3 regions of the Pantoea sp. CFCC18179 genome follow, and region 3 is predicted to be linked to each of the others. Evidence: riboswitches for the same ligand, from Rfam matches in the RefSeq annotation. Region 3 holds a riboswitch; each other region holds the start of a gene.
The links. A riboswitch is a leader RNA that binds a small molecule or an ion and turns the genes downstream of it on or off. The one in region 3 is predicted to bind thiamine pyrophosphate.
Positions count from the first base shown of each region.

Region 1: another riboswitch for thiamine pyrophosphate. It lies ahead of thiB (thiamine ABC transporter substrate binding subunit); the one in region 3 lies ahead of ACPUC7_RS08970 (LuxE/PaaK family acyltransferase).
Region 2: another riboswitch for thiamine pyrophosphate. It lies ahead of ACPUC7_RS08140 (FAD-dependent oxidoreductase); the one in region 3 lies ahead of ACPUC7_RS08970 (LuxE/PaaK family acyltransferase).

Region 1 is NZ_JBNBPM010000009.1:38,684-46,803, forward strand. Features, by position in the region: gene polB (DNA polymerase II) at 1-319, opposite strand, end outside; gene ACPUC7_RS16930 (DedA family protein) at 486-1,250, shown strand; gene thiQ (thiamine ABC transporter ATP-binding protein ThiQ) at 1,247-1,948, opposite strand; gene thiP (thiamine/thiamine pyrophosphate ABC transporter permease ThiP) at 1,932-3,518, opposite strand; gene thiB (thiamine ABC transporter substrate binding subunit) at 3,518-4,504, opposite strand; TPP riboswitch at 4,552-4,647, opposite strand; gene sgrR (HTH-type transcriptional regulator SgrR) at 4,683-6,344, opposite strand; gene ACPUC7_RS16955 (MFS transporter) at 6,600-7,787, shown strand; gene leuD (3-isopropylmalate dehydratase small subunit) at 7,824-8,120, opposite strand, start outside.
Region 2 is NZ_JBNBPM010000003.1:113,416-121,535, forward strand. Features, by position in the region: gene ACPUC7_RS08120 (ABC transporter ATP-binding protein) at 1-167, opposite strand, end outside; gene ACPUC7_RS08125 (ThiF family adenylyltransferase) at 164-1,129, opposite strand; gene ACPUC7_RS08130 (thiazole synthase) at 1,141-1,899, opposite strand; gene thiS (sulfur carrier protein ThiS) at 1,902-2,099, opposite strand; gene ACPUC7_RS08140 (FAD-dependent oxidoreductase) at 2,083-3,027, opposite strand; TPP riboswitch at 3,153-3,272, opposite strand; gene ACPUC7_RS08145 (6,7-dimethyl-8-ribityllumazine synthase) at 3,483-3,920, shown strand; gene ACPUC7_RS08150 (GntR family transcriptional regulator) at 4,061-5,071, opposite strand; gene ACPUC7_RS08155 (amidase family protein) at 5,389-6,786, shown strand; gene ACPUC7_RS08160 (polysaccharide deacetylase family protein) at 6,799-7,674, shown strand; gene ACPUC7_RS08165 (MFS transporter) at 7,745-8,120, shown strand, end outside.
Region 3 is NZ_JBNBPM010000003.1:279,693-287,812, forward strand. Features, by position in the region: gene ACPUC7_RS08945 (amidase) at 1-438, shown strand, start outside; gene ACPUC7_RS08950 (DMT family transporter) at 444-1,310, shown strand; gene ACPUC7_RS08955 (sensor domain-containing diguanylate cyclase) at 1,377-2,939, opposite strand; gene ACPUC7_RS08960 (GIY-YIG nuclease family protein) at 3,093-3,926, opposite strand; gene ACPUC7_RS08965 (DksA/TraR family C4-type zinc finger protein) at 3,980-4,246, opposite strand; TPP riboswitch at 4,351-4,477, shown strand; gene ACPUC7_RS08970 (LuxE/PaaK family acyltransferase) at 4,576-5,658, shown strand; gene ACPUC7_RS08975 (acyl-CoA reductase) at 5,655-7,103, shown strand; gene ACPUC7_RS08980 (3-oxoacyl-ACP reductase) at 7,183-7,950, shown strand; gene ACPUC7_RS08985 (hypothetical protein) at 8,036-8,120, opposite strand, start outside.

The DNA.
Region 1 (8,120 bases), on a different contig from region 3:
CGTAGACAGGAATACCGCTTTCGCGCAGGCGTTTTTCCAGATTTTGCAGTTGGCGATTGCTGCGGCAATAGAGGCCAAACACCGGGCGGCGGCGAAAATCCCTGAGCTCTAGCGCTTGAACCCGCGTGTGGCGTTCATCTTTTATTAGTGCTTCGGTTTGCTCACGAAACTCCTGCGGAATAAACGCCACCGATTCCTGCGCCGGCAGCACCAGACGCTGCGGGCCGTCGTCGGTCGCCAGCCACAGCACCACTTCGCTGCCAGTTGGCGTGTCTCGCCAGTGTCGGGTAAGCAGAAAACCTGCGCGCGGATCGGTCACGGGAACTCCAGGAAATGAATTAGTGAAAGTATATCATGGATGTTTATACAGTGCATTTGGCTGGTGAAATTGTCAGCACAATGTCAACATCCTCCTACAATTCTTGCCTTGACGGTGAGAGGCTGGCTCTGGACAATCCAGCCTCTATATTCCGCAGAGGATATTTATGGAAGCCTGGATTCAACACCTGTTTTCGCAATCGCTGGAGTACGCGCTGATCGCCGTAGCGCTGGTGACTTTTCTTGAGTCGCTGGCCTTCGTGGGATTGCTGTTGCCAGGCACGGTTTTAATGGCCAGCCTCGGGGCGCTGGTCGGTAGTGGACAAATTGGGCTTTATCCGGCGTGGGCGGCGGGCTTTGCTGGCTGCTTAATCGGTGATTGGGTTTCCTATGGCATCGGCTGGAAGTTTCAGGGGCCGTTACATCGCTGGAAATACATTCAAAAATACAAAGGGTTGCTGGATAAAACCGAGCACGCGCTGCACGAACACAGCATGTTCACCATTCTGGTCGGCCGCTTTGTTGGACCGACGCGCCCGCTGATCCCGTTAGCCGCGGGCATGCTGGAGTTGCCAGTACGCAAGTTTCTGCCACCAAACCTTATCGGTTGTATTCTTTGGCCGCCCGCCTATTTGATGCCGGGCATTCTGGCTGGCGTGGCGATCGATGTGCCGCAGGCCGCGCAGGGCGGCAGTTTTAAATGGCTGTTGTTGCTGGTGGCGCTGCTGGTGTGGATGGGCGGTTGGTTGATGTGGCGCTGGTGGCGCAGCGGCAAAACCCAGGATTGGGCAACCACATATCTGCCGCTCGCACGTCTGCGCTGGCTGGCACCGCTGGCGGCAATCATCGGTGTCGGCGCATTTATCGCCATTCAGTTCCATCCGATGATGCCGATCTTCCGCCAATTGCTGTGGAAGGTATTCTTCGCTTAACGCGCCTGCACGCCAAGGATGGCGGCGGCTGGACCTTCACCGCGCAGCAAACTCTCGGTACTTCCATCCCAATAAATACGCCCATCGACGATCACCAAACTGCGTGGCGCGATTTGCTGCGCATCTTCCAGGCTGTGCGACACCATCAACAACGTGATATTGCGGCTTTCGCACACGGAACGCACCAGTTGCAGCATCTCACCACGTAACGCCGGATCAAGTGCCGAGAACGGTTCATCCAGCAACAAGATCGGCTGATTGCGCAGCAGGCAACGCGCCAATGCCACGCGCTGACGCTGGCCGCCTGAAAGCTGGCCCGGCAAGCGCGCCAGTAATTCCTGCAAGCCGGTTTGCTCAGCAATCTCAGCGATTTGTTGCTGCTGTTCGCCGGTTAATTTCAGACCCGGATGCAAACCCAGTCCCATATTTTGTTGCACGGTAAGATGCGGGAACAGGTTGTTTTCCTGAAACAGCATCGACACCGGACGCACCGCCGGCACGCTGTGCGTGTGATCGGTGCCGTTCATGATTAGCGCGCCTTGGTTGATCGGCAAAAAGCCACCGATCAAACTGAGCAGCGTACTTTTACCCGCGCCGCTGGGGCCAAGGATGGCGATGCGTTCTCCTGCCTGCGCGGCGAAACTGAAGCGCATCGGCAGATGCTGATATAGATAAGTGAGGTTATTCAGTGTCAGCATGGCGACCCGGTAATTTTTCCATCAAGGTGAACAGCATTAAGCACAGCAGCAGCAGCAGTAGCGCGGTGACGGCACCGTCAGCACCACGATAGGCGCCAATTTGCTGGAATAAGTAGAACGGCAGAGTTCGGAAATCTGCGCTGCCAAACAGCGCCACCACGCCAAAATCGCCAATCGACAATACGCAGGCAAACGCCAGAGCCTGCGCAATCGGACGTTTCAATGCGCGCAGCTCAATCAATCTTAAGCGGTTGAAGCCATTTATCCCCAGAGAAGCGCAAAGTTGGCTGTAACGAGCGCTCACATCGCGCATCGGATTCTCCAGCACTTTCATCGCGTAGGGAATAGCAATCAGCGCGTTGGTGAAGATCACTAAACCATCGGCGCGCTGCGGCAATCCGACGGTGGCGTTGAATAGCAGGAAGAAGCCGCTTGCCAGCACAATCCCCGGCATCGCCAGAATCAACATGCCGCTGAGTTCCATCGTTTGCGCTGCAATGGTGCGCTGGCGTTGACGCAGCTCGCGGCTGCTCCACAGCAGCATCATGGTCAGTACCACGCAAAGCACACCGGCTCCGATGGCAATACGCAGCGAGGTCAATGTGGCTTGCCACAGCGCCGCTTGTTGTAGCGCACCGGCCACACCACCGCGCAAACCATCAACAATCACGGCAAATAACGGCGGCAACAGCAGCAGCAACGCGAGGCCAATCAATAAGATATCGCTGAAGCGTGCAGTCCACGAATCTTGCGGATCGCGCCAGCCGCGAATACTTTGGCTGCCGGTGGGAATGGCTTTGCTAAAGCGCTGGCTCAAAAGCACCAGCAGCAAACAGCAGCCGAGTTGCAATAGCGCCAACAGCGCAGCGCGTCCCGGATCATAATCGAAATTGAGCGCCTGATAGATGGCCAGCTCCAGCGTGGTGGCCTGCGGACCGCCGCCTAAAGCCAGCACCGTGGCGAAACTGGCGAAGCACAGCATAAATATCAGCGCGGCGGTTGGCAGAATCTGTCGGCGCAGCCACGGCCACTCCAGCCAGCGAAACAGATTCCAGCCCCGCAAGCCAAGCTGTGCGGCTAGCTGGCGTTGTTCACCGGGAATGCTTTCCAGTGCTTGCAACAGCATGCGCGTTGCCAGCGGCAGGTTGAAAAACACATGTGCCAGCAGAATCCCTTGCAGGCCGTACGGCGAGAAGTGGTAGTCGAATCCTAACAGAGCAAGCAGTTGCGCTAACCAGCCGCTGCGGCCATACACGCTCAACAAGCCAAATACCGCTACCAGCACCGGCAACACCAGCGTCATGGCGCACAAACGCAGCAACAGATTGCGTCCCGGAAAACGGCGGCGATACAAGGCGCGCGCCAGCAAAATCGCGGGCAGCACTGATAACAGCGCCGACAGTAAAGCCTGCTCAAAAGAGAACACCAACACATGATGCAGATAACTGTCAGCGAGCAGGGCGCGCCAGTCCGTGACCGGCGCCACCATCACTAAAGCACCAAACGCCAGCAGCGCCACCGCGCTCAGTAGCAATGCGACGGCGCTGCCAGGAATTAACCAACCCGGCATTAGCGACTAACGGCTTGTTGCCAGGCGCTGATCCACGCGGCACGGTGATCGGCGACTTCAGCAGGCGTATATTGCAGCGCGTTGGCCGGAACGGGCAGCGATTGATAGCCAGCAGGCAGATCGCTGGCGATCACCGGATACATCCAGTTGCCAGTGGGAATGGTCTGCTGGAAGGCCGGTGACACCATAAACTGCATGAATTGTTGCGCCAATTTTGGCTGCTTGCTGCTGGCGAGTTGGGCGGCAACTTCCACTTGCAAATAGTGGCCTTCGCTAAAGGTCGCGGCCGCGTAATTGTCTTTTTTCTCTTCGATGATGTGATAAGCCGGAGAAGTGGTGTAACTCAACACCAGATCGCCTTCGCCTTTGAGGAACAGGCCGTAGGCTTCGCTCCAGCCTTTAGTCACGGTGACGGTTTTGTTTGCCAGTTTCTGCCACGCTGCGGGCGCGTTGTCACCATAGACTTTCTGCATCCACAGCAGCAAGCCGAGGCCAGGCGTGCTGGTACGCGGATCTTCGTAGATCACGCGCCATTTTTCTGGGCTTTCGACCAACTTTTTCAGGCTTTTCGGTGGATTTTTCAGTTTGTTTTTATCGTAGACGAAGGCGAAGTAGCCGTAATCGAACGGCACGAAGGTATCGTTATGCCAGCCATCCGGCAGTTTCACGTTGCTGGTATCGACGCTGCTTTTGGCAAACAGGCCGGTTTTCTCCGCGGCTTGTACCAGATTGTTGTCGAGGCCAAGCACCACATCGGCTTTGCTGTTTTTGCCTTCCATACGCACGCGGTTAAGCAGTGAAACGCCATCTTCCAGCGCCACGTATTTCAGTTCACAGCCGCATTGCGCTTCAAAGGCTTTTTTCACCGCCGGGCCAGGGCCCCAATCGGCAGAAAACGAGTCGTAGGTGTAAACGGTGAGAACCGGTTTAGCAGCAAAAGCCGGTGCGGCTACCAGCAGCAACACAGGCAGAACTTTGTTTAACACTTTGCGCTCCTTGAGGAGAAGATAAGGTTGAGTCGCAAAGGATCTGAGGAGAAAGACATCTCAAATCCCTACGCCGGTATTAACCGGATCAGGTTCGACGGGTTTATCTCAGCCCAAAAATCCGGGCACCCCGTTGAGAACGGCTCATTCTAGACATTTATATGACAGCGCGAAAGGATCACAGCTCCGGCGGCGCGAACCAGGCGGATTTAAAGTCAAACCATCCCAATGTATTGAGGCGCACGCCGCGCATGCTGCGTTGACCTTCCAGCAGCAGCCAGTGATGGAACAGCGGATGCAAATAATCGCTGTCGATAAGTTGCTTGCTCCACTCCGCCAGCGGCAAGATTTTTTGTCGCCAGCGCGTAGCATCGGCTTGCCAGTTAATCGGGATGCAGTGATGCATCAGCGGTAATTCAAACAGTTGAGCGAACAGTGCGTACTCCAGTGGCAGCGTAAAATTGACGCTGCCGAGCCAAATATCGCTTTCTCCCTGGCCTTCGAACCACTCTTCGTAGCTCACTTCGCGGGTAATCAGCTCGACACCTTGCTGCGCCAGCAACGGGCGTAACGCGTTGGCGATGCCTTCATGCTCAACGTGATGGCTGTACCAGCTGATGGTCAGTTGGGTTAATCCTGCTGGTTTTTGTACAGCGGTAATATCGCGCCGGTGATGCCAGCGCGGCAGCAGGCCGTAAGCCGGGAACCAGTAACGTTGATAGCCAACGCCAGCATGATTGAGCAGGGCGATCGGATTAAACAGATAGCTCACCCAGCGGCGAAAATGCGCATCGCGGCCATGTTCAGAACGCTGATCGTACAGCAAGAAATAGCAGCCCTCTTCCAGGCGGCTCTCTTCGGATTTCTCATCGGCAGTTTCGCCCTGAAGTTTGACTCCGGCATACACCAGTTCATCGCTGATCTCTGGCAATACCCAAATCGACACATCATCAATCAGCGCGCGATAGCCAAAATAATCATCAAAAGCGGCAATTTTTAGCTGCGTTTGCTGATTGCGCACCACGCTGTACGGACCGGTGCCAATTGGCTGGCGGGCGAACTGGCGCAGCGTTGGCCATTCACGAGGCAGGATCATCGCGCTGACGCTGGCCAGCAGCCACGGCAACCAGTCATCGGGTTGGCTCAGGTGAATGTCTAGCGTCCACGGTGCGGGAGAGTGCAGTTTTTCAATGTGTGAAAACAGCGGTTGGCTGCGCATGCGTTCCAGCGAGGCAATCACATCGTCCATTTCCAGTTCGCGACCGTGGTGAAAACGAATCGCCGGACGCAGGAAGAAGCGCCAGTGCAGCGGCGAGGTTTGCTGCCAGTGATGCGCGATGTCGGGTTCGATTTCCCCCTTTTCCTCATTTATACGCATCAGGCCATTAAAAATTTGCCGTGCCAGATGGGTTTCTGAGCGGCGCAGCGGCGAACCGGGCAGTAAATTGGGCAGCGGACGATAATAGAGCACGCGCAGGATGTGTTTACCCTGGCGAAAACTGCGGCCTAAATGCGCGGCAATCATTTGCCGTACCTGATTCTTATCGCCGACCAATTGGACTAACTGTTCGATGCGATCCTGATCGAGCAGATCCTCCGCGCGCTGCTGCTGTAGCGCCAGCCCGGTGTAGCAGAAACTCAGCGTCGAGCGCTTGCCGCGTCCGGCTTCCGCCTGCCAAATCAACCAACCCTCATGCTGCATCGCATTAAGCAGGTTACGCATGTGACGACGCGAACAATGCAGCAGATCGGCCAGATCATTTAAGGTGGTTTCCTGATCCTGGCCCTGACAGCTTTGCCATAAGCGGATGAATTGCTGTTGCAAACGTGAAGAGGACATAAAAGGGGAACTCCTTCTCAGAATCGCTCAGTTTTTCCTGCCTCATATTAAAGGCATACTGGCTGGCAATGGAAGAGCGGGAGGCATTCAGCAATGAATGGCGCTCTGCCAGCGGTTCCGCTCGCGTGGGACCTCTTTCTGAGTAGGGTGCATTTTCACCGCCAGCAGTGCTTTATCTGCTGGCTTTTTTCGTTTTGCTGTAGAATCTTCTACCCTCATTTCTCGGCCCCATTTTTATCCGCAAAGGGATTTCGCATGAAATCGCTGTTGATGCGCAAGCGTCGCCCCAATCCGGTTTATCTCTCATTTATGGCCGTGTCGTTTATGACTGGCGTGGCCGGTGCGCTGCAAGCACCAACGCTGAGTCTGTTTCTGACACGTGAAGTGCAGGTCAGCCCGTTTTGGGTCGGTTTGTTCTTTACCATCAATGCCATCGCCGGCATCGTCATTAGCTTGTTGATGGCCAAACGTTCTGATAATCAGGGCGATCGCCGCAACCTGATTCTGTTTTGCTGCCTGATGGCGACCATCAATGCGCTGCTGTTTGCCTTTAATCGCCACTATTTAACGCTGGTGACGTTGGGCGTGTTCTTGTCTGCGCTGGCGAGCGTGTCGATTCCGCAGGTATTTGCGCTCGCACGCGAATATGCCGATCAGTCTTCGCGCGAAGTGGTGATGTTCAGTTCGGTGATGCGTGCGCAACTGTCGCTGGCGTGGGTGATTGGGCCGCCGCTCTCTTTTGCACTGGCGCTCAATTACGGCTTTGTCACGCTGTTTTGTGTGGCGGCGGCAATCTTCCTGCTGAGTATGTTGCTGATATGGCGAACTTTACCGTCGGTACCGCGCGTAGTGGCCTCGCCGGAGCAAGTGCTCACACAGCTTAGCCCCTGGAGGGATAGCCAGGTGCGCTTGCTGTTTATCGCGTCAGTGACGATGTGGGCATGCAACACCATGTATATCATTGATATGCCGCTGTATATCAGCACCACGCTCGGCTTGCCGGAAAAGCTGGCGGGATTACTGATGGGAACGGCGGCCGGATTAGAAATCCCGATCATGCTGCTGGCGGGCCATTACGCGCGCCGCTTTGGTAAACGCAAATTGATGCTACTGGCGCTGGTGGCGGCGATTGTGTTTTATTTCGGCCTGGTGATGTTCCAGTCGCGTACCGCGCTGATGGTGCTGCAACTGTTTAACGCGGCCTTTATTGGCATCATCGCCGGGATTGGCATGTTGTGGTTCCAGGATCTGATGCCGGGACGTGCAGGCGCTGCGACTACGTTATTCACCACTTCAATCTCCACTGGCATGATCATCGCAGGCATTATTCAGGGCACCATGAGTGAGCGCTTTGGTCATGAATCAGTCTATTGGCTGGCGTTGGGATTAGCGGTGCTGGCGTTGGGATTGGCGTCACGCGTGCGGGATGTACGGGAGAGTTAGAAAAGAGAAGGGCGACATGAAGTCGCCCTTTTAGCCTTAGCGTAAGAACGCTGGCTGGTTGCTTTCGTAGCTGGAAATTGACGTTTCGTGTTGCAGCGTCAGGCCAATGCTATCGAGGCCGTTGATCATGCAATGACGGCGGAAGCTGTCGATTTCAAAACTGTAAGTTTTGTCACCGGCTGTCACGGTTTGCGCTTCCAAATCCACGGTGAAGCTGATGCCCGGTTGCGCGGCCACCAGTTTGAACATCTCATCCACTTCTGCGTCGCTGAGTTTTACCGGCAGCAGCTGGTTGTTGAAGCTGTTGCCGTAAAAGATGTCGGCGAAGCTTGG
Region 2 (8,120 bases), 170 kb from region 3:
GGCGTGAGCAATCCTGCCAGAAGACGCAATAGGGTACTTTTGCCGATGCCGCTGCGCCCCAGCATTACCGTAGTTTTACCGCCGCGCAGATGCAGATTAAGCTGCTGGCACAACGGTTTGTCATCCCAGCCAAAACTGACGTGGTTGAAAACAATATCCTGGCTCATGGACGATTTGCTGCCAAAATCGCTAAGCGATCACATCCACGCTGTGCAAGTTCTGTCGCTGCCTGCGCGGCGCGTATGCCGCTGGCGCACACCAGCACGATGCGCCTATCCTGCGGCGGCTGCCACGTTGCAATGGCGGGCGGCAGGATGCGTTGCACCTGCTGCGCCACGCTGGTCGGCGCTTCTTCATGGCTGCGCAGCTCCACAATGCAATCGTCGGCACGCAACAAGGTGCGATCAATAAACGGCACGCTGTTGGCCGGTTCTTCCGCACCATCAAAACGAAATTGGCGGAAGTGCCAGTTTACGAAGTCGCAGTTGACCACGCAGCCGAGCGGCGATGGTTGCAAATCCAGTAGCACGCTGAGCGCCATCTGCGCTTGCATCGCACCCAATGTGGCGACCGCCGGGCCCATCACGCCTGCGGTGTTACAGTTAGCGGCCGAGCGCGGCAAGGTTGGAAACAGCGCGCGATAGCTCGGCGCTGTGCCGCAAAATCCACCGACATAACCTTGCCTTGCTAACACCGACGCGCTGATTAAGGGAATGCCTGCGGGCCAACAGGCATCAGAAAGTTGATAGGTCACGGCAAAGTTATCGGCGGCATCGATGACCAAATCGCAACCGGCCAGCGCAGTTTGCATATTGCTGACGCTTAGCGGTTGCTGCACGGCGTCGATCTGCACTTCAGGATTGCGCAGCTGCAATGCTTGCTGCGCGCTGCTGGGTTTGGGCTGACCGATATCCTGCATGGTGAACAGCGTTTGACGATGCAGATTGTGCAGCGCCACCTGATCGTCATCATACAAACGGATATAGCCGACGCCAGCGCCGACCAATTGTGGCAACAAGGTCGCGCCTAATCCGCCCGCCCCCACCACCAGCACCCGCGCGTTGCGGAGTTTGCGCTGCCCGGCTTCACCGATTTCCGGCAACATCATTTGGCGCTGATAACGTTCCATATCTCCGCCTCTCAGCTTAAGTTGGCCAGGCCAAAAATCGGCGTGGAAGCAGCGGCCATATCGCGTTTTTCCATCAATCCGGCGCGGGATGCGGCGTGTCCGGCTTCAATCGCCTGGCGGAAAGCGTTAGCCATCACCACCGGATCGCCCGCTTTCGCTACGGCGGTATTCAGCAAGATGCCGTCGAAGCCCATCTCCATCGCCTGCGCCGCCTGTGATGGCGCGCCAATGCCCGCATCAATGATCAACGGAACATCGCTGAACCACGCACGCATCGCGCGCAAGCCTTCAATATTGCGTAAGCCTTGACCCGATCCGATCGGCGCGCCCCACGGCATTAACAACTCGCAGCCTGCTGCCAGCAATTTTTCACCGACGATCAGGTCTTCGGTGGTGTAGGGAAACACCTGAAAACCGTCATCGCACAGGATGCGCGCGGCTTCCACTAACGCAAAGGGATCGGGTTGCAACGTGTCGGCATGACCGATCACTTCCAGTTTGATCCACGCGGTGTTGAACAATTCACGTGCCATGTGCGCAGTGGTGACCGCTTCTTTCACCGTGTGGCAACCGGCGGTGTTGGGCAGCACGCGCAGATTCAGTCCGGTTAGCAATTCGCGAAATGCTGCGCCCGCTGTGCCTTCGCGTCGCAAACTCACGGTGATGATTTCGGTGCCTGACGCGGCAATTGCCTGCTGCAAAATCGCTGGCGAAGGATAGCCCGCGGTGCCCAACAGGAAGCGTGATTGACCGGCAAAATCGTAAAACATGGTCAGCCTCCTTGCATCGGTGATAGCACTTCCAGCTGACAACCTTCGTCGAGCAGTTGCGCGTCATACTGGCTTTTCGGCACAAACGCGCCATTGAAGGCGGTGGCGACGCAGGCAGCATCAATTTGCTGTTCGATCAACAATTCACTGAGATTGCTGGCCTGGGTGCTGATCGCCCGACCATTAAGCTGAATATTCATGAGATTGCTCCGCGAAAAGGCGCTGCATCAGTTGCTCTGCCAACATTGGGGCCAGCAGAAAACCGTGACGATACATGCCGTTAAGATAATAGGTGTCGTTTTGATAATCGATTTCTGGCAAATTCGCCGGATAGGCCGGGCGCAGCCCGCTACCGCTTTCCACAATACGCGCTTCGGCAAGTGCCGGATGAATGGCATAGGCCGCGCTAAGCAACTCCATCATGGCGCGCGCACTGATAGCGCTAGCATCGTCGCTCTCGATCATGGTGGCGCCGAGCATGAAATGGCCATCGCGGCGCGGCACTAAATAGCACGGGAAACGCGGATGCAGCAGGCGAATCGGACGGGAAAACTGCACCTCGTCGCTGTGCAAGATCACCATCTCACCGCGTACTGCACGCAGGCGCGGCAATTCAGGGGCGGCGTGAATGCCACGGCAATCGATAATCTGGCCTTGAGGATGTTCTGTTTTGAATCGCACGCCGCGCTGCGTTAGCTGCTCGCGCATTTCCGTTAGCGCGCGACGCGGATCAAGATGCGCTTCCCCGGCGAAGAACAAACCGCGCGCAAAACGCCCTTCCAGTGCCGGTTCAATCTCGCCGGGATTAACCCATTGGTGCTGCTCGGTCATGCGCGCAAAGCGATTGAGTTCCTGGCTATCGCGCGGCGGTGCAACCACCAGCGTGCCGTGATGTTCAACGCCACTGACGCGTTGCTGCCACCACGCTGCGGAGTGTTGTCCGAGAGTAATCACTTCGCGCGGCGCGCTTTCCGCTTCGCACCATGGCGCGAGCATACCGCCAGCAAACCACGATGCCGGGCGGCGCGATTCATCGTCGATCACCTCAACGTCTTCACCGCGTTCTGCCAGCAGAGTGGAGACACACAAACCGGCCACGCCGCAGCCGAGCACGCTCCAGCGACTCACAGCGCAGCTTCCAGGTTGTTGCAAAATGGGGAATTCACATCGGCCTCTCAGTGTTAGCTGAGACCCGCAGATACCGAAGAAGGGAAATGGCGCGAGAGAGGTAACCTTTGCGCCAGACAGCCCAAACCACAGACTGTCAGTCTTCCTACGCCAGTATCAACTGGGTCAGGTTCAAAGGGTCGCTAAACCGCGCAGTGCGCTATTAGCCTCTCAGTCTCTTTGGTGAGACTCCCCCGACGCGTCTATTTGTATTGCAGCGGCTGGCTGCCGTCAAGCATGGAATAACCGCAGCATTAGCATGGGATTGGTGTTAATCGCGGTCACCTTAAATGGCGACCTTCCATAAACGGCATTTATCGCTACGCGCCGCCGGTGGATCACAACCGTAACATATGATATATAAAGACATTAATTTTATTGGCGCGAAACAAATTACAGGTGATGTCGGAATAATTATGAACAATATTAGAATTGCATTTATTAAAGCCGGCTGGCACAAAGAAATCGTCCACAATGCGTTGGTGGGTTTTGAAAAAGAATTAGCCGATCAATCCGTGCAAGCAGAATTAAAAGTGCTGGAAGTACCGGGCGCATTTGAAATGCCATTATTAGCAAAACGTTTGGCAGAAACCGGCAAATACGATGCGATTGTCTGCGCCGCGCTGGTGGTTGACGGCGGTATCTATCGCCATGATTTCGTTGCCGCAGCGGTAGTTGATGGCCTAATGAATGTGCAGCTGAGCACCAATGTGCCGGTATTTTCCGTGTCATTAACCCCGCATAATTTCCAGCCGGTTGATGTGATTGAAAACTTCTATACCGAACACTTTATCAAGAAAGGCAAAGAAGCCGCTCGCGCTGCATTAGCCATTCATCAGCTTTCAATTGATTGATGTGCAATTGAGGATCACTTCATAATTGTTGTGAAGTGATCTTTCTTATATTTATTTCTTATAATTAAATTAAAAAAATTATATTCATCCGCGCAGCAATGCTATTTCAGCTTCTATAACTTCTGCTCATACCCCTAAACTTAACGCGCTTCCATAAATTCCGGCAAACTCGGCACAGGCAACACTGACAACACTTTAAGTCGTTGCAGGGTGCGTACCTGCGCACGTTCCAGATGATCGCGTAAACAAGCCGCGGCCAGTTCCCAATTTCCCTTCAGCAACATTTCATACACCAGGCAATGCTCTTCCAGCATCGCGGTTTCTACCGGAATCGCCAGCAGATCATAAAAGATACGCGTGACGATAAACGGCGATTGATTCTGCCGCAGGATTTGCATCATCAACTTATTGCCCGCCGGTTCGAGGCAGCGCACGTGCAGATCTTCTTCCAACCACTCCAATTCTGTCGCGGTGAGCTGCTTGCCTTTGTATTTTTGCGCTTTCTCTAACGAAGCGGTGAGCCACTCTACCGACAAATGTTGTCCGGCCTTGCGCAGCGCGGTGGGTTCAAGGCTGGCGCGAATTTCAAAATGGTCAGCGATTTCGCGCGCCGTCAGCGGGCCGGTTAACCATTGCGAATACGGCTCTTTCTCTACCAGACCTTTATCGCGTAGCCGCATCAAACTTTCACGGATCACCGAACGGCTGATGTTGTAATGCTGCGCCGCTTTCTGCTCATCAACCTGATAACAGCCAAACACCATCGCGGTGGACAGGACGATTTGCAGATTCTCCAGCACTTTCTCGCCGCTGCTGCGGGTATCGACCAACTCTTGTTGCTCATCCAGCCCAAACAGTTCACGCGTTAACGCCACACGCAGCGGTTCAACTTCCTCGGCATCCTGCGCCACGATGAAGCCACGCCCTTCGAAGCGTGCAATCAGCCCTTCTTCGTGCAACAAACTCAACGCGCGACGCACCGGCACACGACTGGTGCCAAACAGCTGCGCTAACGGCCCTTCCAGCAACACTAAACCCTGCGGAATTCGCTGTTGAACCAGAATGTTATGTAAAACCTGGCGAATGGCTTCATATCGCGCAGATCCCGTTTCATCCTTGGGCGCGCGAGCACTGTTTGTCGGCATACTCATTTCATCGGTCCTGTTTTTATCGCGATACATTATCACATCTTCCCTCGGACAAACCCGCATCATGCAGCAGCACTGTTGTAGTGCAGAGTGCACAATAACGGATCATTAAATTAAATATCCATCTTGTAGAAATATCCACGATTTCAAAACGATCGCAATTCACCGCTAAAATGCTCAACTCAACCTACTGAAATAGCGCTTCTTTATCAAATTTAATACACAAAGATCACAATTTAGTCCCTTTGATCTCTCTGGTTTGGCATCGTACTTGCTATGTTTAAATGGATTTTGTTTTTAAATGTACATTTAAGGTGAGTATGAACGCTGAGATTGTCCGCCAACAGTTCCAACAAGGTCAGATTGATGCCTGTGCGATTGCCGCTCTGTACGCGCAGGGGAAGATCACGCCATCTGCATTTGTTGATGCTTGCCTGAGTGCCGCTGAGCAAAGCAGCAGCATCTTTATTACGTTGACGCCACAACGCGCCCGCGCGGAAGCGGCGGCCGCCACGTCGCGCTGGCAACAAGGCGCGCCCTTAAGTGCATTAGATGGCATTCCGTTGGCGTGGAAAGATCTGTTTAACCTCGCTGCAACCCGCACCACAGCGGGTTCCGCTACGCGCAATAATGTGATGCTCGAACAACAAGATGCCGCACTGGTGGCCCAACTCACCCAAGCGGGCATGGTCACAATCGGCAAAACCAATCTCAGCGAATTCGCCTTTTCCGGCTTGGGCATCAATCCGGCGTTTGGTACGCCATTGCTGGATTCGAATCACGCCACGCAGCATGTGCCGGGCGGGTCATCGAGCGGTTCGGCGCGCGCGGTGGCAGCCGGTTTGGCCTGTTTTGCGATGGGCACCGATACCGCCGGATCGATTCGCATTCCGGCGGCATTCAATGGCATCACCGGTTATCGCGCCAGTCGTCAACGCTATAACGATCTCGGTGTGTTCCCGCTGGCGGCTTCACTGGATACGCTCGGCCCGTTGTGTCGCAGCGTGCGTGACGCCCGTGCGCTGGATGACATTCTGTGTGGCACTACGCACGAACTTGCTGCCAAGCCGCGTTTTGTCGCCGATCCCGCCCTGCTCGATCACGCCGATTCCGTGGTACGCGCCAACGGTTATCAATGTTTGGCGCTGCTGACGGCCGCCGGTTACGCGGTGGAATTCCGCCAGATTTCAGCCTTCCATCAGGCGTTGCAGTGGATTGCCACCCACGGTTGGCCCGGCGCGATTGAAGCCTATCAATTGCATGCCGCACTGCTGAATTCGCCGGAATCCGAAAAAATGGATCCTTTTATTCGCAGTCGTTTATTGGCTTCCGGACAATTAAATCCAACGCTGCTCAGCGATTTTCTGCGCCAGCGCGCGAATTGGCAGCAAGCGCTGCAAAACGAACTCGATGGCGCGGTGCTGATCACCCCCACCGTCAATCACACTGCGCCGTTGTATGCCCCATTGATGGCTGACGCCAAGGCGTTTGCTGCCACCAATGCCGCCACGCTGCGCCTGACCATGCCCGGCAGTTTGCTGGATATGCCCGGCGTGGCGTTGCCGAGCGGCGTGGCAGATAACGGCTTGTTCACCAGCCTGCTTTTCTCGTTACCCCGCGGTGAAGACCGCCGATTGTTACGCGCTGCCCAAGCGGCAGCCGATGTACTCGCGCAGGGCAATATTGCTCGCGCTGAATTTTCTGCAACACAACCCTGAAGGAACTCAAAAATGGCCAAAGAAATCCTTTGCGCATTTGGTGTAGACGTTGATGCCGTCGCCGGCTGGTTAGGTTCATACGGCGGTGAAGATTCGCCAGATGACATCTCTCGCGGGCTGTTCGCCGGTGAAGTGGGTGCGCCGCGCTTACTGAAAATGTTTGCCGAACACAATCTGCGCACCACGTGGTTTATTCCCGGTCACTCGATCGAAACCTTCCCTGAGCAGATGAAAGCGGTGGTTGATGCCGGGCATGAAATTGGTATTCACGGTTATAGCCATGAAAACCCGATTGCCATGACGCCAGCACAGGAAGAAGCGGTGCTTGATCGCAGTATCGAACTGGTCAGCCAACTGGCGGGCAAACGTCCAACCGGTTACGTCGCGCCATGGTGGGAATTCAGCAATGTCACCAACGAATTGCTGCTGAAAAAAGGCATCAAGTATGACCACAGCCTGATGCACAACGATTTCCATCCTTATTACGTTCGCGTCGGCGACAGCTGGACCAAGATCGATTACAGCCAGCATCCGGATACGTGGATGAAACCGCTGGAGCGTGGCGAAGAAACGGACTTGGTTGAGATTCCGGCCAACTGGTATCTCGACGATCTACCGCCAATGATGTTCATCAAAAAGTCGCCTAACAGCCACGGCTTCGTCAATCCGCGTCACCTGGAAGAGATGTGGCGCGATCAGTTCGATTGGGTCTATCGCGAGAACGATTACGCGGTATTCACCATGACGATTCACCCGGATGTGTCTGGTCGTCCGCAAGTGTTGCTGATGCTGGAGCGTTTGATCCAGTACATCCGCAGCCACGAAGGCGTGCGTTTCGTGACTTTCGATGAAATCGCCGATGACTTTAAAGCGCGCCAACCGCGCTGAGCCTGCGCTTAAGGGCGTATTGCACTGCGCCCATTAACCGTTTTTTAACCCCTGACAGAGTGATAGCGCTATGAGCATCTTTAACAAAATCTCCGTAAATGGCTGGCAGCCGCAGCAGTTGACCATCAGGGATGTGAAATTTGCCACCTGGATTGCTTTTTTCGCCTGGGTTTTTGCCGTATACGATTTCATTCTTTTCGGTACCTTGCTGCCGGAAATTGGCGGCCATTTTGGCTGGAGCGAGGTTGAGCAAGCCGAAATCGCCACTTGGGTGGCGGTCGGTGGCGCGGTGATCGCGCTGGCGATTGGACCATTGGTGGATCGCCTCGGACGCCGCATGGGCATTGTCGTCACCGTGGGTGGCGCGGCGCTGTGTTCACTGCTCACCGCTGTTGGCGGTTCCTGGGGCAAAGGCGCGCTGACTGCGATTCGTTCGGTAGCGGGCT
Region 3 (8,120 bases):
GCTGAACGTCCACAAGAATATGGCGCGGATGTGCGCAAACTGCTGCAAGCCGGTTTGAGTATTACGGCGGTGGAATACCTGCAAGCGCAGCGTTTCCGCACCGGTTTGCGCATGCAACTGCTGCACCATCTCAATCAGGTGGATGTGATTTTAGTGCCGACGCTGCCGTTTACTGCGCCGCACAAAGGTTTGGAAGCGATTCAAATGGGCGACCGCGAAGAGAGTGTGTTAACCGGCAATATGCGTTATAACGCGTTGGCGAGTTTGTCGGCGCTACCGGCAATCAGCCAACCGGCGGGATTTGATCGCGACGGCATGCCGATTGGTATGCAGCTGATTGGTCGCGACGGCGCAGAGCGACAACTGCTGGCGCTGGCGCGTCAATTCCAGCTTGAGCATGATTATCATCTGCAAACGCCGACGCGGTTGCGCGCGTGAAAGCGTTGTCGCTGCGCGATGTGCTGATCCTGCTGCTGGTGGTCAACGGCTGGGCATTTAACGTGATCGCCATGAAGTTTGGTCTGATGGAGTTGCCGCCGCTGTTTATGCTGACGCTGCGTTTTGCGTTGGTGGCGGCAATTCTGTTGCCGTTCCATCGTCTTACGCGCCACCAGTTGCCGGGCATGATGCTGCTGGCCTTCACCTTCGGCTTTGTGCATTTCGGCTTGATGGTGATTGGCATGCAAACCGCCGATGCCGGAACCACGGCGGTGTTTATCCAGATGGGCACGCCGATTGCCATGTTGTTAGCCGCGTTTTGGCTCAAAGAGCGGCTGAGCTATCGGCAGATCGCCGGTGTTGGCGTGGCGTTTATCGGCGTGATTATTTTAGCCGGTAGCCCGGCGTTAGCACATTGGCAAGGCATGATGTGGCTGCTGATCAGCGCCTGCGGCTGGGCGTGCAGCACGGTATTAATCAAACGTTTGCCGCCGATTGCGCCATTAGCGATGACCGGCTGGCTGTCGCTGTTTGCCATTCCGCTGGTGGGCATCAGTTCGCTACTTACCGAGCAACATCAATTCACGCTGCTGATACAGGCCGGTTGGCGCGGCTGGCTGGGCGTAATCTACAGCGCCTTTGGCTCGTCGATTTTTGCCTATTCGTTGTGGTACGGCTTGCTGAAACGTTATCCCGCCAGCCAAATCTTGCCGTGGTCGCTACTCAGCCCGGCGCTGGCACTGCTGATGGGCGTGGCGATCCTGCATGAATCTTTGGATCACAACAAAGTGATCGGCACGTTATTGATTGTGGGAGGAATCTTGCTGGCGGTGATCAGAATGCAGGTGTTTCGCCGCAGAGTGTTGGTTTGAACATCACTCCGCGCCCGTCGTAGGGTCGCCATTTATGGTGACCGAATTGCGCAAAACACTCAAACCTCAACCCACTTCCTTCCACGCCACCGCACGATTACGTCCGTTGCGCTTGGCTTGATACAACGCTTTATCCGCTTCTTGCTTCAACTGTTCCGCTTCGCCCGTTTTGCCTGACGAGATCAACGTGCTGTATCCGGCGCTGATGGTGACAACGCCGTCGATAATATCTGTGGTGGCATGCGCAATACCGGATGCCTGCACGCTATTCACCGCGCGTTCCGCGACATTCATCGCTTCAAAAATGCGGGTGCAGGGCAGAATGATGGCAAACTCTTCGCCGCCATAACGCGCGACCACGTCGCCGTGATATTTCACGCTCTCCTTCAACGCCTGCCCGACATCCTGTAAACACTCATCGCCCGCCACGTGACCATAGGTATCGTTGTAACGTTTGAAAAAGTCGATATCGATCATCACCAATGACAGCGGTTCGCCGGTTTTTTCCGAACGCAGCAGCGCTTGTTCAAGCAGCGCATCAAACTGGCGGCGATTCGCCAGTCCGGTCAAGCCATCCACCAAGGCTAATGACTGCAAGGTATGATTAATGGTGGTGAGTTCATCGCGCACGTGGGTCAGCTCAATCTGGTTGCGCACGTTGGTCCCCACCTGGCGCAGCACGAAAACGCCCATGCCGGTGATGGTGAGCAACAACGCCACATTCAGCAGCACATTAACCAGGTTATCGGCCAACCAGGCGCGGCGAATGCTGTTGCGGTCATAACCTGCGGTGACGATCAACGGGTAACGCTCAAGACGGGTATAACCAAATACGCGCTCAACCCCATCGAACGCCGAGCGCCAGGTTGCACTGCCGCTGGATGCCGCTTTCAGTTCGGTTTTAAACAGCGGACTGGCCGACAGCGTTCTGCCAATAAAAGTATCGGGGAACGGGCGCACATACAGCGCGGTCGCGTCTGCCAGAATCAAGCCCAACGCATCCTTCTGGCCCAAAGTGAAATAGCTGTAATACTGGCGGAAGTAATCCACTTTAACGGTGGCGAGCGCCACGCCAGCAAAATTACCGGCGCTATCGTTGAGTCGCACGGAAACCGGGATCACCAAATCGCCGGTTGAACGGCTACGAATCACGTGGCTGAGATGAATATCGGTATTGGTATGGGTTTGATGCCAAATGAAATAGTCGCGATCCGCGTTACTGGCGCTGGTGGGCGTAAAGTTGCCCGACGACGCCACCCAATGACCGGCGGTATCGTAGACAAACAGCCCGTGAAGCTGTGGCAATTTGCTCTGCTGATCCTTGATTTGATGCAAAAAAAGCGGCGTCGCAGCGTAATCGTTGCCGTTTTGTCTTAGCTGTCGCACCACATCGGCCAGGGTAATATCGACCTGAAGAAAGGCATCTTCGGCCTGCTTGGCGAGTGACAACGACAAGTTGCGCGCATCTTCCTGTTTTTCCGTCAGTCGTTGCTGCCACGAATTCCACAGCGACCATGCATTAATCACCACCACCAACAGGCTGATCAGAAACAGGAAAACCGCCATGCTTCGGCCAAGCGGCGTTTTTAACAGGCGTGGAGAGCTATCGGGAAGAACACTTTTGCGCATTGGTACTCGGCGTAAATTGGCTGAGGATATGAATTGAAGCTTATATTACAGAATTAGTACCAGCCTAATAAGGTGAGTAAAGGTATAAAAGCAGCATTGCAATCAGGGATGATTCCACAATGCTGCCAAATATCGCATAACGGGGAATGAAACCTAGTTATGGTTATATCCGGTTTGGCGACTTAACAGGATTTGCTTCCAGTGGCTTTCTCGTTCCAACGTTTCCTCTTCAGTGGCATTGGGATCCATCACTTCCAGAATAGAGAAGCGTAATCCCTTAAGCCGCTCAGGTGATGCCTCGCCAAGTTCTTCAATCAAACCGACATTACCGCCATGCACGGTGACGAAATAATAACTCCACCGGCTCCAAAAGCCGCCCGAACCACTTGCTTTCCCGACATAAAGCCTGCCGGTTAGCGTGTCTGTGATGAGATAAACGCCTTTGACATTTTGCAATGCTGTTCGCCAGGTAGGCAAATCATGCCTGATAATAAGTTCGAGTTGTTCCCTTGAGAGAATGAGACTTTTGTAACCCGGAAAATCGCCAAAAGTGAGTTTAACCGCCGTTATCTCGCTAATAGTGAGTTCATTTTGCAGTGTTTCACCATTTAAGTACGAAGTACGACCTTTATAAACCGACTGCACGTACATACGTCCGGCAAATTCATCTGCTGAGGGCACTCTTTCCATTGTGTAGCGATAGAAATCTTGCTGCCACGCCTCATTTCTAGGCTGTTTATCTTCAATGCTAATCACTGCATATGTCCCGGCATAAAGCCATCGCTGAGCATTTTTGGCTTGGATCAGTGATACAACATATCGTCGTGAAAAGTTGCGTTTCGACTGCCAGCTCTGCCATTCATCAAATTCCCCAGCGATGAAAACATCTAAAGGATCGTCATGACCATTGTGCCGAGCCAAATGAATTTTGGTCATTTCAGGATTGAAATCGGGGATCAAGGTCTGCAAATAGTCCATTAAAAGCATGAAGGAACCTTATAAAGAGGAAATATTAATTGGAAATAACTTAGCAAAGGAAATCAACGTAACTGGCTATCTTTACTGCCTCGCCGATTATAACCGCTGCTTACGGCTTGTTGTTTATCAATCTTATTTTGACAGTTCACGCAATACCGCACGCCCGCTAACGCCGCGCGTCGCGCTTGTGGAATCGGCTCACCACATTCATCGCAATATTCGGCACTCTCACCGTGACCTAAATGCTCGCGGGCGCGCGCAACTGCATCATCCACGGTGGCATCAATTTGCTTATGCACCGCACCGTCTTCTGACCAACCGCCTGCCATATCATTGCCTGTAAAGGTTGTTAAGGTGAGTTAACAGTATAGATTACGCACAAAACTCGCCCGCCGCCTGCTTGACACCCGCTCAAGCTCCATCCTAGACTGCCGCTTGTTCCAAGGGGTGCCCGGTTAGCGGGCTGAGATTCTACCGGTCAGCAAAATGTGCTGGCAACGTAGTGACCCTCTGAACCTGATCCGGCTAATACCGGCGTAGGGATGCGGAACTCAAGGCGATCGCTCGTCTTCCCATCTTTGTGCTTTGTAGCGGACAGTTCGCGCTCTGAAGGCGTTGCCTTAGAGCATCTGCGCAATCGCAAAGGTGGCTACGAACGATGACCGAAACCGCAATTATCCAGGCTCTGCTGACATTCATGCAGCGCGACGACGCCTCCGAAGACGATTTCAACACACTCGCGCACGATATCTTCGCCTATCAATTCACCCATAATTTGCCCTATCGACGTTTTGCGATGCAGCGCGGACGCACGCCGCTTACCGTAAAGCATTGGCGCAACATTCCTGCGCTGCCTATTTCCGCCTTTAAAGATCTCACGCTTAGCTGCCATTCGATTGACGACGTTGCCGCGATTTTCATGACCAGCGGCACCACCGGCACGGTAAAAGGCCGCAGCTATCATCCGACGCTGGATGTGTGGCAGTGTTCGATGAGGCTGAACTTCCGCAGCCGCTTTATGGCGGGCACAGATCGTATCCGCATGGGCATTTTGTTTCCGGATACCGCGGCGATGCCGAATTCATCGCTAGCGACCTATCTTGAATTGGCGAGGCAGGAATTTGGCACGGCGGCAAGTGAAGTGCTGGTGGATGAACACGGACTCAACACAACGCGCTTGTTTGCTGCACTTGAACAGGCAGAAGCCAGCGCAGAACCGTACGCGTTGCTGGGAGCCAGTTACAGCTTTGTGCAATTGCTGGATGAAATGCAGCGCCAGCAACGACATTTCAGGCTGCCGCCGGGTAGCCGCATTCTCGACACCGGTGGATTTAAAGGCCAGTCACGCGAAGTGGGCGCTGATGAGTTTTACGCGGCATTAGCGCAACAGCTCGGCGTGCCACGTGCACGTTGCATCAACATGTACGGCATGACCGAACTCAGCTCGCAATTTTATGATGATGGCAACCAGATCTGCCCGCCGGTCAAATCAGGCCCGCACTGGATTCGCACGCGAGTGGTCAATCCACTGACCGGCGATGATGTGCCTGCAGGTGAAATCGGCGTGCTGGTACATCACGATCTCGCGCATTTCAACTCCGTATCGGCACTGTTAACCGAAGATGCTGGCGTGATCGTGCCCGGTGGTTTCCATCTGTTGGGACGCGTAACCGGTGCGGATGCCAAAGGATGTTCGCTGGCGATGGAAGAGTTTCTCGCCGCCACGCAGGTGCAAGCGTGAAAGAGATTGCCGGACATTTACCGGGCATCTCCGCTGATGAAGTGCAATGGCAAACCTTGAGTTTCAGCCAGCGTGGCGCAACGGTCGAGGTGGCGGTGCCTAAGTTGAATGAGCCGCAAATCAAGGCGTTGGCGGCACGTATTCGTGCCAATGCGCGCGCATATCTCAGCCAACTGAGCGTGGCACAAATCATCGCCATTGTTGATGAAGCGGTGATGCGAATACTGGATCGCAGCCATCCGTTGCGCATCAAAGCCGAGAAGCTGTTGCCGATTGTCACCGGCTACGACGCCGAAATGGTGCGACTCGGCTTAACTGGCTACCTCAAAACCTTTCGCCAGCCGCAACTTAAACGCTTTGTGGCCGAAGATTTTGCCAATCCGTTGATGCTGGATGATTTCCAACCACGGCCGAAAGGCGGCTTTGCGCGGGCATTTGGCCCGGAGCTGCTAATGCATATCTGGGCTGGCAACGTACCCGGCTTACCGTTATGGAGTCTGATTTGTGGCCTGCTGGTGAAGGCGGGAACCATCGGCAAATTGCCCGGTAACGAACCACTGATGGCGAGTTGGTTCGCGCAGTTGTTGGCCGAGATCGATCCCAAACTCGGCGAGTGCATTGCGGTGGTGTGGTGGAAGGGCGGCGACGCGCAAACTGAGCCAACCTGGCTAAAACAGGCAGATGTGGTGCTTGCTTACGGCGGCAATAAAACGCTGGCGGCGATTCAGCAGCGATTGCCGATCACCACGCGTTTCCTGCCGCACGGGCACAAAATCAGTTTCGGCATGGTGGCTGGTTCTGCGCTTAACGCGCGACAAGGTGCAGAGTTGGCGCGGCGCGTGGCGTTTGATGTGATGCGTTACGACCAGGCAGGCTGCTATTCGCCGCAGATGGTGTTTGTTGAACGCGGTGGCCAGGTTTCTCCTGATGAATTTGCCCGCTACATCGCCCATGAACTTCATGCGCTGGCGCACAAGCACCCACGACGGGCGTTGGCGATTGAAGAGTTGAACAGCATCGCTGCATGGCGCAATGGTGAGGAAATCCGCGCGTTAGCAGATGATCGCACGCTGTACGGCGATGCGGCAGACGATTGGGATGTGGTTTGCGTATCGCAAGCGGAAGCGCTGGCACCTGGCGCGCTAGGCCGAACGTTGAAAGTGGTGCCGGTTGATTCACTGGAGCAGGTCGTCGATTTGGTGGCGCAACAGCGCCATTTTCTGCAAACTGCGGGGATTGCGGCGGCTCCAGAACAGCTGTTTCGACTCTCTGCGTTATTGGGTAAAGCGGGCGTCACGCGTATCACCGCGTTCGGCAATATGACTTCGCCGGAAGCGGGTTGGCACCATGATGGGCGCTTTAGTTTGCTGGATTTGGTCACCCTCACCGAAATCGAGCATGCCGCCGAAACCGCGGCGGAGCAATTTGCGCCGTATCGCGATTAACGCCCAAGTCACCATAAATGGCGCTGTTTTGTAGGGTCGCCATTTATGGTGACCAATCGGAACTAACATGGATAACGACATGAAATTCGCAAACCAAACCGTATTGGTCACCGGCGCCAGTCGTGGCATCGGCGCCGCGATTGCCAAAGCTTTCGCGGCAGAAGGCGCATTGGTGGTGGTGAACTACCTGCGCAACGCGGAAGCCGCCGCGAACGTGGTGGATGCTTGCCGCGATCTCGGCGGTGATGCGCTGGCTATCGCGGCAGATGTCACCTCGGAATCACAAGTTCGTGCGATGGTCGAACAGATCGTCAACGCTACTGGTCGATTGGATGCCGTGATCAACAATGCATTCGCACCTTACGTTTTCGATACCGACAATCGTCTGCGCTTCTGGGAAACGCCGTGGTCGGATTATCAAGCGCAGTTTGATGGTGCGGTAAAAGCGGCCTACAACGTTTGCCAGGCAGCATTGCCAGTGATGCGCACGCGAGTGCGTGGCAGCATCGTCAATCTGACCAGCGATTTGGTGGCGCGGCCATCGGTGCCTTATCACGATTACATCACCGCCAAAGCGGCGTTGGTCGGTTTTAGCCGCACGCTGGCAACCGAACTCGGCCCGCTGGGGATTCGCGTCAACTGTGTGGCACCGGGATTGGTCTATCCGACGGATGCCAGTCAAGCCACCAAACAGGATGTGCGCAATCTCATCACTGCACAAACCCCACTGCGCCGCATTGCGCGTCCGGAAGATGTTACTGGACCGGTGCTGTTTCTTGCTTCGGATTGGAGCGAATTTGTAACCGGACAAACATTGTATGTTGATGGTGGGTTGGTGATGAGTTGATCTTTTTTGCTTATTAACATGGCTAACTTTATAGGATGTTGACGCTATAAAGTTAGCCATTAATGATTATTCACTTTTCGCTACGTTAGGTTTTCACCAGCGTAAGGTTCTTATTATTAAAAGCCTTTCCCTTGCAGCGGACCTCGCCCGAAATAAACATATTCCCCACG